4 regions of the Providencia xihuensis genome follow, and region 3 is predicted to be linked to each of the others. Evidence: predicted binding sites of a transcription regulator. Region 3 holds the regulator's gene; each other region holds the start of a gene.
What was found. The regulator PurR, encoded in region 3, represses purine synthesis genes. The targets are predictions, from matches to a motif close to CANGCAAACGTTTGCNTG.

Region 1 (3,830 bases), 1.1 Mb from region 3:
AGTCGGATGTGGCGGAACGGTTCGCACAAGTAAAGGTTGCCCGAACAGGTTCTCTAACTGTTTTATCCGTTGTGAAACAGCAGATTGCGTGATGCAAAGCTTTTGAGCTGCACGCTCAAAGCCGCGTTCACGGATAACAGCATCCAGTGCTTGTAATGCGCGGTAGTCAGGGCGCTTCATCAAAAAGTCTCCTTGTTGTTATTCTGCTAAGCACTATGCCATATTTTTATTGATAACACCTGCAATTATTGCGAGCTTCCGACAAATCGCAAGAAGTAACGCACAAATGCAGCGAACAACACTGCAACTTATTTTCGGTTCGGTATATACTCATTCACAATTACGTCTCAATTAAATAGCAAAAGGCATGAGCATGACGCAGGATGAATTAAAAAAAGCGGTGGGTTGGGCAGCACTAGAATACGTCAAACCAGGCACAATTGTCGGTGTAGGTACAGGGTCTACTGCATCGCACTTTATTGATGCTTTAGCGACAATGAAAGGGCAAATTGAAGGCGCTGTTTCTAGCTCTGAAGCGTCTACTCAAAAACTTAAATCATTAGGTATTCCTGTTTTTGATTGCAATGAAGTGGATTCATTAGATGTTTACGTTGATGGTGCGGATGAAGTCGATCACCATATGAACATGATCAAGGGCGGTGGTGCTGCGTTAACACGTGAAAAAATCGTTTCTGCGATCGCGAAAACCTTTGTGTGTATTGTTGACCAATCAAAACTGGTTGATGTATTAGGTAAGTTCCCTCTGCCTGTTGAAGTTATCCCAATGGCACGTAGTTATGTGGCACGTGAATTGGTTAAACTGGGCGGTACACCAGAATACCGTCAAAATGTGATCACTGATAACGGCAATGTGATCTTAGATGTTCACAATTTAAGCATTGTTGATCCTGTCGCGTTAGAAAATACCATTAATGGTATTGCGGGCGTTGTCACTGTTGGTTTATTTGCTAATCGCGGTGCTGATGTTGTCCTGATGGGAACAACAGATGAAGGTGTTAAAACGATCAAATTATAATCGCTAATTATTTTGGTGAATTAATTGACCTAATTTATAGGCCAGCAAACTGTTTAGTTGCTGGCTTTTTTATAAGGTAAAAAAGGAATTAACGTATTTAGTTAGTGGGTAGATAGGAAAACAATTGACCAGTTTTATAAATATCATTAATTTGAAATTTATTTCATTATTTTTATTATTCCGCGATTTTGGTGATATATCTCACACTAATATGTATTGTGCAGGAAAAATCCTTATTTTGTGTTACTGCTCCTGATTTTCTACCATTTAACTTCTTTTTCTTCGCGCTTTTTAGCACCTCTTAAGCAAACGGTTGTATTGATACTGCGCGGAATTTTGCTATGTTGGTATACTCTTTTCAGATTTCAAGGTAGATGAATGTGCTGGTATGGATATGCCTTGAATTATGTTGAGCAAAACCATGAGTCAAACAAGCAAATTCATCTGTCACAAATTTAAAACGTTCACGATAGGGTAGGGAAATGGTCAAGGTATCTTTGCATAAAGACAAAATAAAATTTTTACTGCTAGAAGGTGTTCACCAGAGCGCTGTTGATAACCTAAAAGCGGCGGGTTATACCAATATTGAATACCATAAAAGCGCATTATCTGATGAAGAATTAAAAGAAGCGATCAAAGATGCGCGCTTTGTCGGTATCCGTTCCCGCACTCATTTATCTGAAGAGATTTTCGCCGCTGCTGAAAAATTAGTGGCGGTGGGTTGTTTCTGTATCGGAACCAACCAAGTGGATTTGGACGCTGCGGCAAAACGCGGTATCCCTGTCTTTAATGCACCATTCTCAAATACCCGTTCCGTTGCTGAGATGGTATTAGGTCAACTATTACTGCTGTTACGTCGTATTCCTGAAGCGAATATGCAAGCACACCGTGGCATTTGGGAAAAACAAGCAAAAGGCTGTTTTGAAGCACGTGGTAAGCGTCTTGGTATCGTTGGATACGGCCATATCGGTACCCAGCTGGGGATCTTGGCTGAAGGTATTGGTATGAATGTTTTCTTCTATGATATTGAAAATAAATTGCCTTTAGGAAATGCAACACAAGTGCGTTCTTTGACTGAGTTACTCAATATGAGTGATGTCGTCAGCCTCCATGTCCCAGAAACAGCTAGCACGAAAAACATGTTTGCTAAAGAACAGTTTGACCGCATGAAACCAGGTTCAATCTTTATTAATGCGTCACGTGGTACTGTGGTGGATATTCCTGCATTGGCAGCTGCGCTGGAAAGTAAGCATTTATCAGGTGCAGCAGTTGATGTATTCCCAAGTGAGCCTGCGGCAAATAATGACCCGAATGATCCATTTATTTCTGAACTGATTAAATTCGATAATGTGATCTTAACCCCTCACATCGGGGGCTCTACAGAAGAAGCGCAAGAAAATATTGGATTAGAAGTCGCAAGTAAGCTGGCGAAATACTCAGATAACGGTTCAACGCTCTCTGCGGTTAACTTCCCAGAAGTTTCTCTGCCAGTGCATACTGAAGATACTAACCGTTTCTTGCATATCCATGAAAACCGCCCTGGTATCTTGAATAGCATTAACCAAGTGTTTACTGAAAGTAACATTAACGTGGTGGGTCAGTATTTGCGGACATCTGGCAATGTTGGTTACGTCGTTATTGACGTATTGATGCAAACACCAAATCAAACAGATGAAGCGTTACAAAAACTGAAAGACTTACCAGGCACTATTCGTGCACGTCTGTTATTCTAATTTCGTATAACCCGTTTTATTTCTAATGCGATGGCGCAGGTATTGATTACCAGCGCCATATTTTTTTCGGGGTAATAATTTCAGGTAATGGAATATCCCAATGAGCAACAGGCAACTGTTCAACATGTTGGCAATCATGGGCCAGACCGATGGGGTAAAAACCACTTTTCTGCCAATTCGCTAACGTTCTATCGTAAAAACCGCCACCCATTCCTAAGCGTTGTCCTTGGCTATCAAAGGCCACTAGCGGAATTAACATCACATCAAGTTGCTCGGGTGGTAAAACATCACGCACATCTAATGGCGGCTCCGCAATATTAAAGCGATTTTTCACTAGCTGTGAATCTGGGTGATAGTGAAGAAATAGCAAATGGTGGGCACTAAAAGGGTGTAAAACAGGTAAGTAAATCTGTTTATTTTGTTGCCATAAGGCATCAATAAGCGGTTGGGTATTAATTTCACCATCAAACGATAAAAACAGGGCGATATTTTTTGCTTGTGCAATTTTAGGGTGCTGCAACGCATTGAGTTTAGCTTGTTCAGCCGCAATTTTTTGCTGCTCAGGGGTTAACTGACGGCGAGCTTGACGAATGGTTTGGCGAATTTGTTGGCGCTGGGTAGAAAGTGTGTCTTGCATATCAATAACCTACTGTGAACGGCGATAGGAAATAGCAATATTCAAAATAGTATATCGTAAGGTCAGAAATAGTGCAGGTTAATAAATTGGGCTTGAGGGATTAAGCAATTGAAAGTACAACAGAAAAAATTGAGGGTCTCCAAGATGCCGTTGTAGGCTGTAACCCTTGAACCCTTGGTTCAAGGTGAACGCAGTTTAGCAACCTTTAGGCTTCCTGAACGAATCAGGCATGCTCACCAGCGCAATAACCGCATTCTTTTTAGTTGAAATATCGGCTCAGGGGACTCGCCCACTCACGCGCATCTCAGAGAAATTTGGTTTGAGAACTTATCGTTACTCAGTGATTTCATTGTACGAAACTAGATTTAAAATGCAACCCTAATTTTGTATATTTTTTTTTACTAGTGTCTGATTAATAAGCAGA
Region 2 (3,830 bases), 1.4 Mb from region 3:
CAAGCCGTAATTTGGGTCAGTTTTCACTTCGAACATCACATCGCCGTTATCTGCCACGTAAGCATGACCACGTTCAATTAAGCTTTCAGTCAGCTCAATAATTTCGCTGATATGCCGCGTTGCACGTGGCTCGCTATCAGGGCGAAGAATATTCAACGCATCGAAATCTTTGTGCATTTCCGCTAACATGCGAGTGGTGAGTTCTTCAACACTTTCCTTATTTTCCGCGGCACGTTTAATGATTTTGTCATCAATATCCGTGACGTTACGGACATAATTCAAATCATAGCCCAAATAGCGCAAATAGCGGCTAATTGCATCAAATGCCACAAATGTCCGGCCATGGCCGATATGACACAAGTCGTAGATAGTGATGCCACACACATACATCCCAATCTTTCCTGCGTGGATGGGCTTAAACTCTTCTTTTTGACGACTTAGTGTATTAAAAATTTGTAGCATCTGGACTTTTCCATGTAAGTGAAAAATGATTATCGATTTCTATCGGTAAAATACCATGTTATTGAACCCCGATCACCTTAAGAATGCAAGGGTTTACCCTGCCTTTTATTGTTGGATTCAATAGGCATTTAATACACACCTATTATGCTATAAACCACCTGCAAAACGCACTGTCGCTTCAAGTCAGGTTTTATCTGTGATATAAACGTGCAGATCTCAACGCTTTCGCAAGATAGCGCACAAAAAACAATTATTCAGGATAGCTATTATGGTTACATTTCATACCAATCACGGCGACATTGTTATCAAAACATTTGACGATAAAGCGCCAGTCACAGTCGAAAACTTTTTAACTTACTGCCGTGAAGGTTTCTACAATAATACCATTTTCCACCGTGTTATTAACGGCTTCATGATCCAAGGCGGTGGTTTTGAGCCAGGCATGGAACAAAAAAACACGAAAGCGCCTATTAAAAACGAAGCAAACAACGGTGTAAAAAATACCCGTGGCACACTAGCAATGGCTCGTACTAACGACCCACACTCTGCTACTGCACAATTCTTTATCAACGTCGTTGATAATGACTTCTTAAACTTCCGTTCAGAGCGCCCAGATGGTTGGGGTTACTGCGTATTTGCTGAAGTTGTTGAAGGTATGGACGTGGTTGATAAAATCAAAGGCGTTTCAACTGGCCGTAGCGGTTTCCACCAAGACGTTCCTCGTGAAGATGTGGTGATCGAAAAAGTGACTGTCAGCGAGTAATCCTGTCTCTATGTCTACTTACATCATTGCAGATCTGCATTTGAGTGAAGATGAACCGGCGATCACCGCCGGTTTTATCAATTTTATTCAACAACGAGCCATCCACGCCGATAGCCTGTATATCCTCGGTGATTTTTTCAATTATTGGGTGGGCGATGATGATGATAACCCGCTTCATCAGCGCGTTGCGAACGAGCTAAAACAACTCACAGCCAAAGGTATTCCTTGTTACTTTATACATGGCAACCGTGATTTTTTAATTGGTAAACGCTATGCCAAGCAGTGTGGAATGACGATTTTACCCCAAGAAACTGTTCTCGATATTTATGATAAGCGCATTTTAATTCTACACGGTGATACCTTATGCACTGATGATATGGCTTATCAAAACTACCGTAAAAAAGTTCACACTCCTTGGATACAACGTATTTTTCTCACGCTCCCTCTGTTTATTCGCCGCCGAATAGCACAGAAAATGCGTAAAAATAGCCAGTACGCCAGTAGCATGAAAACCGAGTCTATCATGGATGTTAATCCACAAGCGGTTGTTAATGCGCTACAAAGACACCAAGCGCAGTGGATGATTCATGGCCATACCCACCGCCCAGCCATTCATGAAATCAATATTGATGGCAGGCTACATTTCCGAGGTGTATTAGGTGCATGGCATCATGAAGGCTCAGCCTTTGTGATTAATGAACACGGTATTGAACTGATTTTCTTTCCCTTTGAATAATACCCATGAAAGTTCTTGCTCGTAAACGCGACTGTTTGCTTACTTATTAATCACGCAAACGTTTTCCTTGCTGCTTTGTCATGATATGATCGACTCAATTCAATTCTCCACCTTCGGGTGACGTTTTTTTCAATACAGGAAAGCACCAAATGACTGCCCAAGCTTCTGCTCAATCTGCGGCAAAAATCGCCATTGTTATGGGTTCGAAAAGTGATTGGACGACCATGCAGCACGCTGCTGATGTATTAACCGAACTCCAAATTCCTTTTCACGTCGAAATTGTTTCTGCACACCGTACACCCGATAAACTGTTTTCGTTTGCCGAAACCGCCAAAGAAAATGGTTTTGATGTGATCATTGCAGGTGCAGGTGGTGCAGCCCACCTACCAGGTATGATAGCGGCCAAAACCTTAGTGCCTGTTTTTGGTGTTCCTGTACAAAGCGCGGCACTCAGTGGTGTTGATAGCTTATATTCCATCGTTCAGATGCCAAAAGGCATCCCAGTGGGTACGCTTGCCATTGGCAAAGCTGGTGCAGCAAATGCCGCGCTGTTAGCAGCGCAAGTATTAGCCATTGCAGATACCGCTGTTTTTAATCGCTTATCCACTTGGCGTGAAATACAAACTAACGACGTACTCAATAACCCAGACCCGAGGGATGCGTAATGAAACCCGTTTGCGTACTGGGCAACGGTCAACTGGGTCGCATGCTGCGCCAAGCTGGCGAACCATTAGGTATCGCCGTTTTCCCTGTCGGATTGGATGCAGAGCCTGAAGCAGTTCCTTATCAACAAAGCGTGATCACCGCTGAAATCGAGCGTTGGCCTGAAACGCCTTTGACTAAAGAGTTAGCTAGGCACAATGCCTTTATTAACCGCGATATTTTCCCGCGTTTAGCTGACCGCTTCCCACAAAAAAGCCTGTTTGATAGCTTACATTTGTCAACCGCCCCTTGGGTACTGCTCGAATCCCCGGAGCAATGGCCTGAATTGTTTGCCTCACTGGGTGATTTTCTGATAGTCAAACGCCGAACAGGCGGCTATGACGGGCGCGGCCAATGGCGTGTACGCCCAGGTGACGAACTCAGTTTACCCGCTGAAGTTTACGGTGAGTGCATTGTAGAGCAAGGCATCCCTTTTGATGCTGAAGTCTCGGTGATTGGTGCTCGTAATGCTGCTGGGGAGTCAGTTTTTTACCCTATCACCCACAATCTACACCAAGAAGGTATCCTGCGCACCAGTGTCGCTTTTCCGAAATCCACCAATCCTCAGCAAGATCAAGCGCAAGCGATGTTAAGCGCTGTAATGGATGAGCTCGGCTATATTGGTGTGATGGCGATGGAATGCTTTGTTGTGGGCGATAAACTGCTGATCAACGAAATTGCCCCTCGCGTACATAACAGCGGACATTGGACCCAAAACGGTGCATCAATCAGCCAATTTGAGTTACATTTGCGTGCCATATTGAATCTACCAATGCCATCCCCTGAAGTATACAGCCCTGCGGTAATGGTGAACTTAATCGGCACTGATGTGAATATCGATTGGCTCAATTTGCCACTAGTTCACTTGCATTGGTATGAAAAAGAGGTGCGTCCAGCCCGTAAAGTTGGCCATTTAAACCTCTCCCACAGTGACTGTAATCAGCTAACCGAAACGCTCAGTGCACTTATCCCACTCTTACCAAATGAGTATAAAAGTGGCATTGAGTGGGCAAATGAAAAATTAGACTGGTACTCTCACCAATAAATAGGGAAAATAGCCTTAATCGATGCCCGAACTTGTTTTCGGGCATTTTGCTATTTTCGCCGTCATCCAGATGATAATTCTCCTGACTAAAGGTGTGCGGCATGACTGGAGTTACTATGTCC
Region 3 (3,830 bases):
TTTTGAGGAAAAATGTCGGTAAGAGTAATAAAACACCGACAGCCATTAAGATTAAAAAGATAGCTTCCCAAGTTTGGTGTTCAAGCACCCATGCACCTAATAACGGCGCAAGCGCAGGGGAGAGCGCGACTAATGGCATGATAGATGCGAAAACTTTTTGTGTGCTTGCTTCATCATAACGGTCGATAACAAGGGCTTGCCATAAAACGGCGGCGGAGCACACACCAACGGCTTGTAAAAAACGCAAGGTTAATAATTGTGTTGCTGTCGTGGCCCAAAAAATCGCTAAACTGCTCACAATAAAGATAGTAAGACCAACGATGAGCACAGGCTTGCGGCCAAGTTTATCTGAAAGTGGGCCCCAAAGTAGCTGAGCAAACGCGAAGCCTGCTAAAAAGATACTGAGAGAAGCACTGATAGCCCCTTCTGTTGTGCGCAAAGAGGTCTGCATTGCACCAAAAGCAGGCAGGTACATATCAATGGCTAAAAACCCCAACATGCTTAATCCTGCAAGGTACAGCATAAATCCAGGGGAATTTTTTTTCACAGTCGTCGTCATAATGATTTACTTATCTGATATTTAAAAAAATGTTAACGGTGATGACATTGTATAGGCTATTTTTTTGTCTTGTGAAACGGTAATATTTGGATCTTGCTATCAAAATATTTGAAAGGAGAGACTATGTGGTCAGCTCATGCACTTGAAGTAATTGATGCCGTTGCAAGAACGGGGAGTTTCAGTGGTGCCGCAGATGAGTTACACCGCGTACCTTCAGCAATCAGCTATACCGTCAAACAAGTTGAAGAATGGTTAGCCGTTCCCTTGTTTGAACGTCGACACCGGGACGTCATTTTAACCGAAGCAGGGCTGATTTTTATTAAAGAAAGCCGTTCTGTTATCAAAAAAATGACAGAGACACGTCATCAATGCCAACAAGCGGCTAATGGTTGGCGTGGGCAGTTCAGCATTGCAGTTGACTGCATCGTTAAACCACAGCGGACTGAGCAACTTATTCTCGATTTTTATCGCCATTTCCCTGACATTGAATTGTATATACACCCAGAAGTATTTAATGGTGTTTGGGATGCCTTAGCGGATGGCCGCGTGGATGTGGCGATTGGTGCCACCCGAGCTTCACCGATTGGCGAACGTTACAGCTTTCGTGATATGGGGTTTATGTCGTGGATGTGTGTCGCAAGCCCTGAACATCCATTAGCAAAAATAGAACATAGCCTAACAGACGATGAAATGCGTGCATATCCAAGTTTGTGCTTAGAAGATACTTCTCGAAGTTTACCTAAACGAGATACTTGGGCGCTGGATAACCAACGGCGTTTAGTGGTTCCCTATTGGGAAAATGGCTTAGCTTGTTTGACAAATGGCCTTTGTGTGGGGATGGTGCCCGAACATCGAGCAGCTCCTTTATGCGCAGAAGGTAAACTGGTGGAATTGACATTAGCACAGCCATTTCCACCCAGCCCATGTTGTTTAACATGGGTAGAAAAAAACACCTCTCCCGCACTGAGCTGGTTATTAGATTATCTTGGCGATAATGAAACGCTCAACGCAGAATGGTTATCAACATCATATTGATTATCGACGATAGTCAATAAATGGTCCATCAGCAACTGAACGACGCTCAACAAGACGAGGATGAACTTCGATAGTTTGAGCGTCTTCGCGCTTATTCACTATACGGTCTAATAACATAGCGAACGCCATTTGCCCTAAACGCTCTTTAGGTTGGTGGATAGTAGTCAATGCAGGCGTAAAATAGCGCGCATTGCGCACATTGTCGTAACCGATGATTGAGATATCCTGTGGAACGCGCAAGCCCATTTCATCTGCCGCACAAATCGCCCCCATTGCCATGATATCACCACCACAGAAAACGGCGGTAGGGCGCTGTTTATGGCTCAAAATCTGCATCATCGCTTTATAGCCAGACTCAGGTTCAAAATCCCCTTGGACAATCCATTCGTCTTTTAAGGTCACTTTGGCTTCTTCCATTGCTTTTTGGAAGCCAGTCAGACGCCCAATCCCAGTATTCCGCTCAAGGGAGCCTGGGATCACACCAATATCACGATGTCCTCTATCAATGAGATAACGTCCTGCGAGATAGCCCCCATGGAATGAATTATCGATGATGCTATCGGTAAAATCCCCTCTCGATGTGCCCCAATCCATTACCACCATCGGAATATTGCGATAATCTTCGAGCATGCCAATGAGTGTATCAGGATATTCAGAACACATTACCAGCAGGCCATCGACACGTTTTTGTGCAAGCATTTGCAAGTAGGCTTTTTGTTTACCCAAATTATTATGAGAGTTACAGAGGATCAGTGTGTAGCCTTTTTCATAACAGCTGTTTTCAACGGATTCGATAACTTCAGCAAAATAAGGCGCCTCACTCGACGTCGCTAACAAACCAATTGATTTCGTGTGATTCACTTTTAAACTACGGGCAACCGCACTAGGTGAATAATTGAGCGCTTTGATGGCAGCCCAAACCGCAGCCTTGGTGTCATCAGCCACAAAGCGCGTTTTATTAATAACATGGGATACGGTGGTGGTAGAGACGCCAGCGCGTTTCGCCACATCTTTAATCGTTGCCATGGGGGAATAAAACTCCTGACCAACTATAGGTCTCTCTAAGAATTCTAGTTAAAAAATTACCTGCATATTGATGCATAGATCCTTCGCTGGCAATAATTTAGCGATTTGTTGTCGATTTTGTCTGATCTAGCGCAAAAACGAAAGAAATAATTGATGTTATAACATGTGATATAGACACTGGTTTCGCTTTTTTGGATGTGTATACTTAATAACCTTATAGTTTGAGTGGTTATTGTTAATTCAATTTTGTTAGGATGAGAGGAACTCATGGATACAGATGTTAAATATGGATTACTAGCTGCGCTGGGTTCATTAGCAATGATTATTTTTATTGCTGCACATATCTTCTAATTTGTGTTTCATCTTCATTGGGTGAATGCATAAGGGCGAGTTTTAACTCGCCCTTAATCGATCTAGAATAACTGTTTAATAATTAAGCTAAATTTTCTTCTACAAATTTCCAGTTAACTAGTGCCCAGAAATTTTCTAAATATTTAGGGCGTGCATTACGGTAATCAATATAATAAGCGTGTTCCCAAATATCTACTGTTAACACAGGTTTATCATCACCAGAGATTGGTGTTGCTGCGTTAGATGTGTTAACAATAGCTAAATTACCATCGGCTTTTTTCACTAACCAAGTCCAGCCAGCCCCAAAGTTTTTGGTTGCTGCATCCGTAAATTGTGCTTTAAACTCGGCGAAAGAACCAAAGGTTTTATTGATAGCGTCTGCAACTTTCCCCGTTGGTTCGCCACCTGCATTTGGTGCTAAGCAGTGCCAATAGAAGGTATGGTTCCAAACCTGAGCCGCATTGTTAAATACCCCAGCTTCAGAAGTCTTAATGATTTCTTCTAACGATTTACCTTCAAAATTAGTGCCTTTGATTAGGTTGTTTAAGTTAACAACGTAGGTATTGTGGTGCTTACCGTAGTGGTATTCTAAGGTCTCAGCAGAGATATGAGGTTCTAAAGCATCTTTTGCATACGGTAGAGCGGGAAGTTCAAATGACATAACGTACTCCTTGATTGCTTTTGTATCAAAACATATGGGTGTTTGCTCGTAAAGTGAGCTAAGTGTCGTACTTCATTGTTTATCTACAGTTTTGCCAAATGGCCTGTATGATTCTTAATATATTAATAGTAACACGATTAACCCTACAAAGGGTAAATGTAATCGCGTTAATCGCATGTTAACAATAAAATGTTTGAA
Region 4 (3,830 bases), 990 kb from region 3:
CGCTCACAAATCGCTGTAAACTCAGCCAGATTCTCAGGGGCCACTGCCATCACATAACGTTCTTGAGATTCGTTACACCACACCTCTAATGGGCTCATACCAGGTTCGTCGTTCAAAATCTTACGTAATTCAAAACGGCCACCACGACCGCCATCACTGACGAGTTCGGGCATCGCATTGGATAACCCCCCAGCACCCACATCGTGAATAAATAAAATTGGGTTATCATCACCAAGCTGCCAACATCTGTCGATCACTTCTTGGCAACGTCGCTCCATTTCGGCGTTATCCCGCTGAACTGACGCAAAATCTAAGTCTGCATCTGACTGGCCTGATGCCATCGATGACGCCGCACCACCACCTAAGCCGATATTCATTGATGGGCCACCGAGTACGATCAATTTCGCCCCCACGGTGATCTCACCTTTTTGTACGTGATCTGCACGAATATTACCAATACCACCCGCTAACATAATTGGCTTGTGGTAGCCACGCAATTCTTCTCCATTGTGGCTGTTCACTTTCTCTTCATATGTGCGGAAGTAGCCTAATAATGCAGGACGACCAAATTCGTTATTGAACGCAGCCCCTCCAAGCGGGCCTTCCATCATGATATCCAGTGCGTTCACAATGCGTTCTGGCTTACCAAAATCCTCTTCCCAAGGCTGTTCAAACCCAGGGATACGTAAATTAGACACTGAAAAGCCCACTAAGCCCGCTTTGGGCTTTGCCCCGCGCCCTGTCGCACCTTCATCACGAATTTCCCCACCAGAACCCGTTGCTGCACCAGGCCATGGTGAAATAGCCGTTGGGTGGTTATGGGTTTCCACTTTCATTAAAATGTGGGTGTCTTCTTGGTGATAACGATATGTGCGACCTTCTGGCTCTGGGAAGAAACGCCCAACGACAGAGCCTTCCATTACCGCAGCATTGTCTTTATAAGCAGATAGCACGTGATCAGGTGTTTTTTCGAACGTGTTTTTGATCATCTTAAACAGCGATTTAGGCTGTTCTTGGCCATCAATGACCCAATCCGCATTAAAAATCTTATGGCGGCAATGTTCTGAGTTCGCTTGTGCAAACATATACAACTCAACGTCTGTTGGGTTACGTTTTAACCCCGTGAAGGCCGCTTGCAGATAATCAATTTCGTCATCCGCCAACGCTAACCCCATTTCTGTATTTGCTGTTGCCAGTGCTTGGCGTCCACCTTTGATAATATCGATGGTTTTCATCGGTGCAGGTTGTTGGTGTGCAAACAAGGCACCTGCTTGTTCAAAAGAAGAAAAAATTGTTTCCATCATACGGTCATGTAACAGTGCAATCACTTCATGCCACTGTGCTTGCGTTAATGCATTTCCCTGAACGTAGTAGGCAATACCGCGTTCAATGCGTTTAACTTGGGTAAGACCACAGTTGTGAGCAATATCCGTTGCTTTAGATGACCAAGGAGAAATTGTACCTGGGCGTGGAGTAACTAAAATCAATTTACCAAATGGGTCGTGCTCAGTTAGGGAAGGACCATATTTTAACAAACTGCTCAGTTTGCCTTGCTCACTATCACTTAACGGCGCTGATAAATCAGCAAAGTGCATATATTCAGCATAGATATCTGTTACAGGTAGTTGTTTTTCTGCAAACAACGCCAAAAGGCGGGTAATACGAAATGCTGATAGAGCAGGTGAACCACGCAAAATTTCCATAGTCTTAATTTCTCTCTTTTAAACGCCAGCCCTGAACATGAAAGCAGGGAAACTGGAGCCCATTATAGAGCAATGTTCATCAATACGAAACCGTTTGCGTGATTAAAAATAAAGCGATTAGTTAAATATTATTATGTGCTAAATACGATAATATAGGTTGCACCGATCATAATTGTTGAGCAAAATACCCAACCACTGGAATTATAACCATTACTTAGCCATACTCTTTTTTAGACACCACACAACACCAGTGACTGCACGAGAAATTATTATTTGAATAACTTAAAAGTTAACTACTTAATCATCGTGGTTATCGCGCTACTGGCTTCAATGGTCATCGGCTTTAATATCCGCTGGCCCAATACGCAAGATTCACAAATTAATAAAATACTGTCACAAGGTGAATTACGTATTAGTGCCGTCAGCTCGCCACTTATCTATATAGATGAGCAAAAACAGCTTCGTGGTTTTGACTACGAGCTTGCTCAAGGCTTTGCTTCGTACCTAGGAGTCAAACTTAAAATTACTATCCGCCCGACATTCGAGCAGATTTTTGTCGACCTCGAAAATGGTGATGCTGATATCGCTGTTGCTGGGCTACTCTACAATAAAGACCGATTAACTAAGACCAAAACTGGCCCAAGCTACCTGACGGTGACTCAGCAATTGGTCTATCGTAAAGGTTCAACACGTCCTAAATCGTTTAATGATATCAATGGTAAACTGCTTGTCACTTCTGGCACAGCCCATGCAAGCACCTTAAAAGAGCTTGCCAAAGAATACCCAAACTTAAAATGGGAAGAGACCTCTAAATACAATACAAATCAGATCCTTGAAATGCTTGCTGATGGTGAAATCGACTATACCCTAGAAGACTCTATCGCCGTTGCATTACAACAGCGCATTCACCCACAGATAGCCGTCGCCTTTGATTTACTCGATGATCATGCTGTCACCTGGTATATGCGACGTGGTGAAGAAAATAGTTTAGATGCTGCCCTACTTGATTTTTTCAACCAAGGCAACGAAACGGAGCTTTTGGCTCGCTTGAATGAGAAATATTTTAGCCATGTGGAATCGTTCGATTATTTCGATACGATGGCATTTATTAAAGCAATCGATAATAAACTACCTGAATATCAACCATTATTTGAAAAATACGCTGAAGTGATTGATTGGAAACTCCTCGCCGCAATTGCGTGGCAAGAGTCTCATTGGGACCCCCTTGCGACTTCGCCAACAGGTGTACGTGGTTTAATGATGTTAACTAAACCTACGGCTGCGACGATGGGTATCTCAGACAGATTAGATGCAGAAGAAAGCATTAAAGGTGGCGCAGCCTATATTGCTTATATAATGGAAAGGTTACCAGAAACTATTGCGGAAGATGACCGTATTTGGTTTGCACTTTCTGCTTATAATATGGGCTATGGGCATATGTTGGATGTACGAAAATTAACTCAGATGCTTGGTGGTGACCCAGACAGGTGGCTTGATGTTAAAGCACGGCTTCCACTGTTAACCCAGAAGAAATATTACTCACAGCTCACTTATGGTTATGCACGTGGGCATGAAGCTTATCGTTATGTAGAAAATATCCGCCGATACCATCAAAGCTTAGTGGGATACCTTCAAACACAAGAGCGTAAGCAGCATGCTTTGGATATTGCCCAACAGTCTTTAACCTATTTAATTTTGCCTGAGAACTTAAAAACGAAAGAGGCTAAAACTGTTGAAAACCAATCACCAATCCCTGACAATAATCATATTCCCTATTTAGGGGGATTGAACTCATCAAAGCTGTCTCAAGATAGCAATGAAAACACGAAAACATCACTCGGCCAATACCTCATTTCATTGCATCCTGAACTCAAAGAAACTGAATCAGAACAAAGCCCTATGTTCATTTCCCCTCTTAAAACACCTAATTCAACACCTTAATCAGATTTTTTGCATCAATTCACAAAGCGTTAATTCTGTTGGCGCTTTTGTTCTTTTTTCTGTGTTCTACGCATTTTAAAAAAAGCACTCAGCATCGAGGAGCATTCTTCTGCTAAAATTCCCCCCGTGACTTCCACATAATGGTTTAGCCCTGCTTGCTCCATGATGTTGATATAAGAACCACAG

Region 1: the regulator PurR is predicted to act here: its motif matches at 1,339-1,356, upstream of serA (phosphoglycerate dehydrogenase).
Region 2: the regulator PurR is predicted to act here: its motif matches at 2,013-2,030, upstream of purE (5-(carboxyamino)imidazole ribonucleotide mutase).
Region 4: the regulator PurR is predicted to act here: its motif matches at 1,787-1,804, upstream of purL (phosphoribosylformylglycinamidine synthase).

What each region holds. Positions count from the first base shown of each region.
Region 1 is NZ_CP169565.1:1,536,543-1,540,372, forward strand. It holds gene ACE2AL_RS06715 (LysR family transcriptional regulator ArgP) at 1-180, opposite strand, end outside; gene rpiA (ribose-5-phosphate isomerase RpiA) at 374-1,036, shown strand; gene serA (phosphoglycerate dehydrogenase) at 1,519-2,769, shown strand; gene ACE2AL_RS06730 (5-formyltetrahydrofolate cyclo-ligase) at 2,816-3,406, opposite strand; RNA gene ssrS (6S RNA) at 3,539-3,720, opposite strand.
Region 2 is NZ_CP169565.1:1,253,534-1,257,363, reverse strand. It holds gene cysS (cysteine--tRNA ligase) at 1-462, opposite strand, end outside; gene ppiB (peptidylprolyl isomerase B) at 731-1,225, shown strand; gene lpxH (UDP-2,3-diacylglucosamine diphosphatase) at 1,236-1,961, shown strand; gene purE (5-(carboxyamino)imidazole ribonucleotide mutase) at 2,111-2,626, shown strand; gene purK (5-(carboxyamino)imidazole ribonucleotide synthase) at 2,626-3,708, shown strand; gene ACE2AL_RS05390 (MFS transporter) at 3,825-3,830, shown strand, end outside.
Region 3 is NZ_CP169565.1:2,684,210-2,688,039, reverse strand. It holds gene punC (purine nucleoside transporter PunC) at 1-559, opposite strand, end outside; gene punR (DNA-binding transcriptional activator PunR) at 683-1,594, shown strand; gene purR (HTH-type transcriptional repressor PurR) at 1,595-2,620, opposite strand; gene sodB (superoxide dismutase [Fe]) at 3,054-3,632, opposite strand.
Region 4 is NZ_CP169565.1:1,692,503-1,696,332, reverse strand. It holds gene purL (phosphoribosylformylglycinamidine synthase) at 1-1,703, opposite strand, end outside; gene mltF (membrane-bound lytic murein transglycosylase MltF) at 1,977-3,644, shown strand; gene tadA (tRNA adenosine(34) deaminase TadA) at 3,674-3,830, opposite strand, start outside.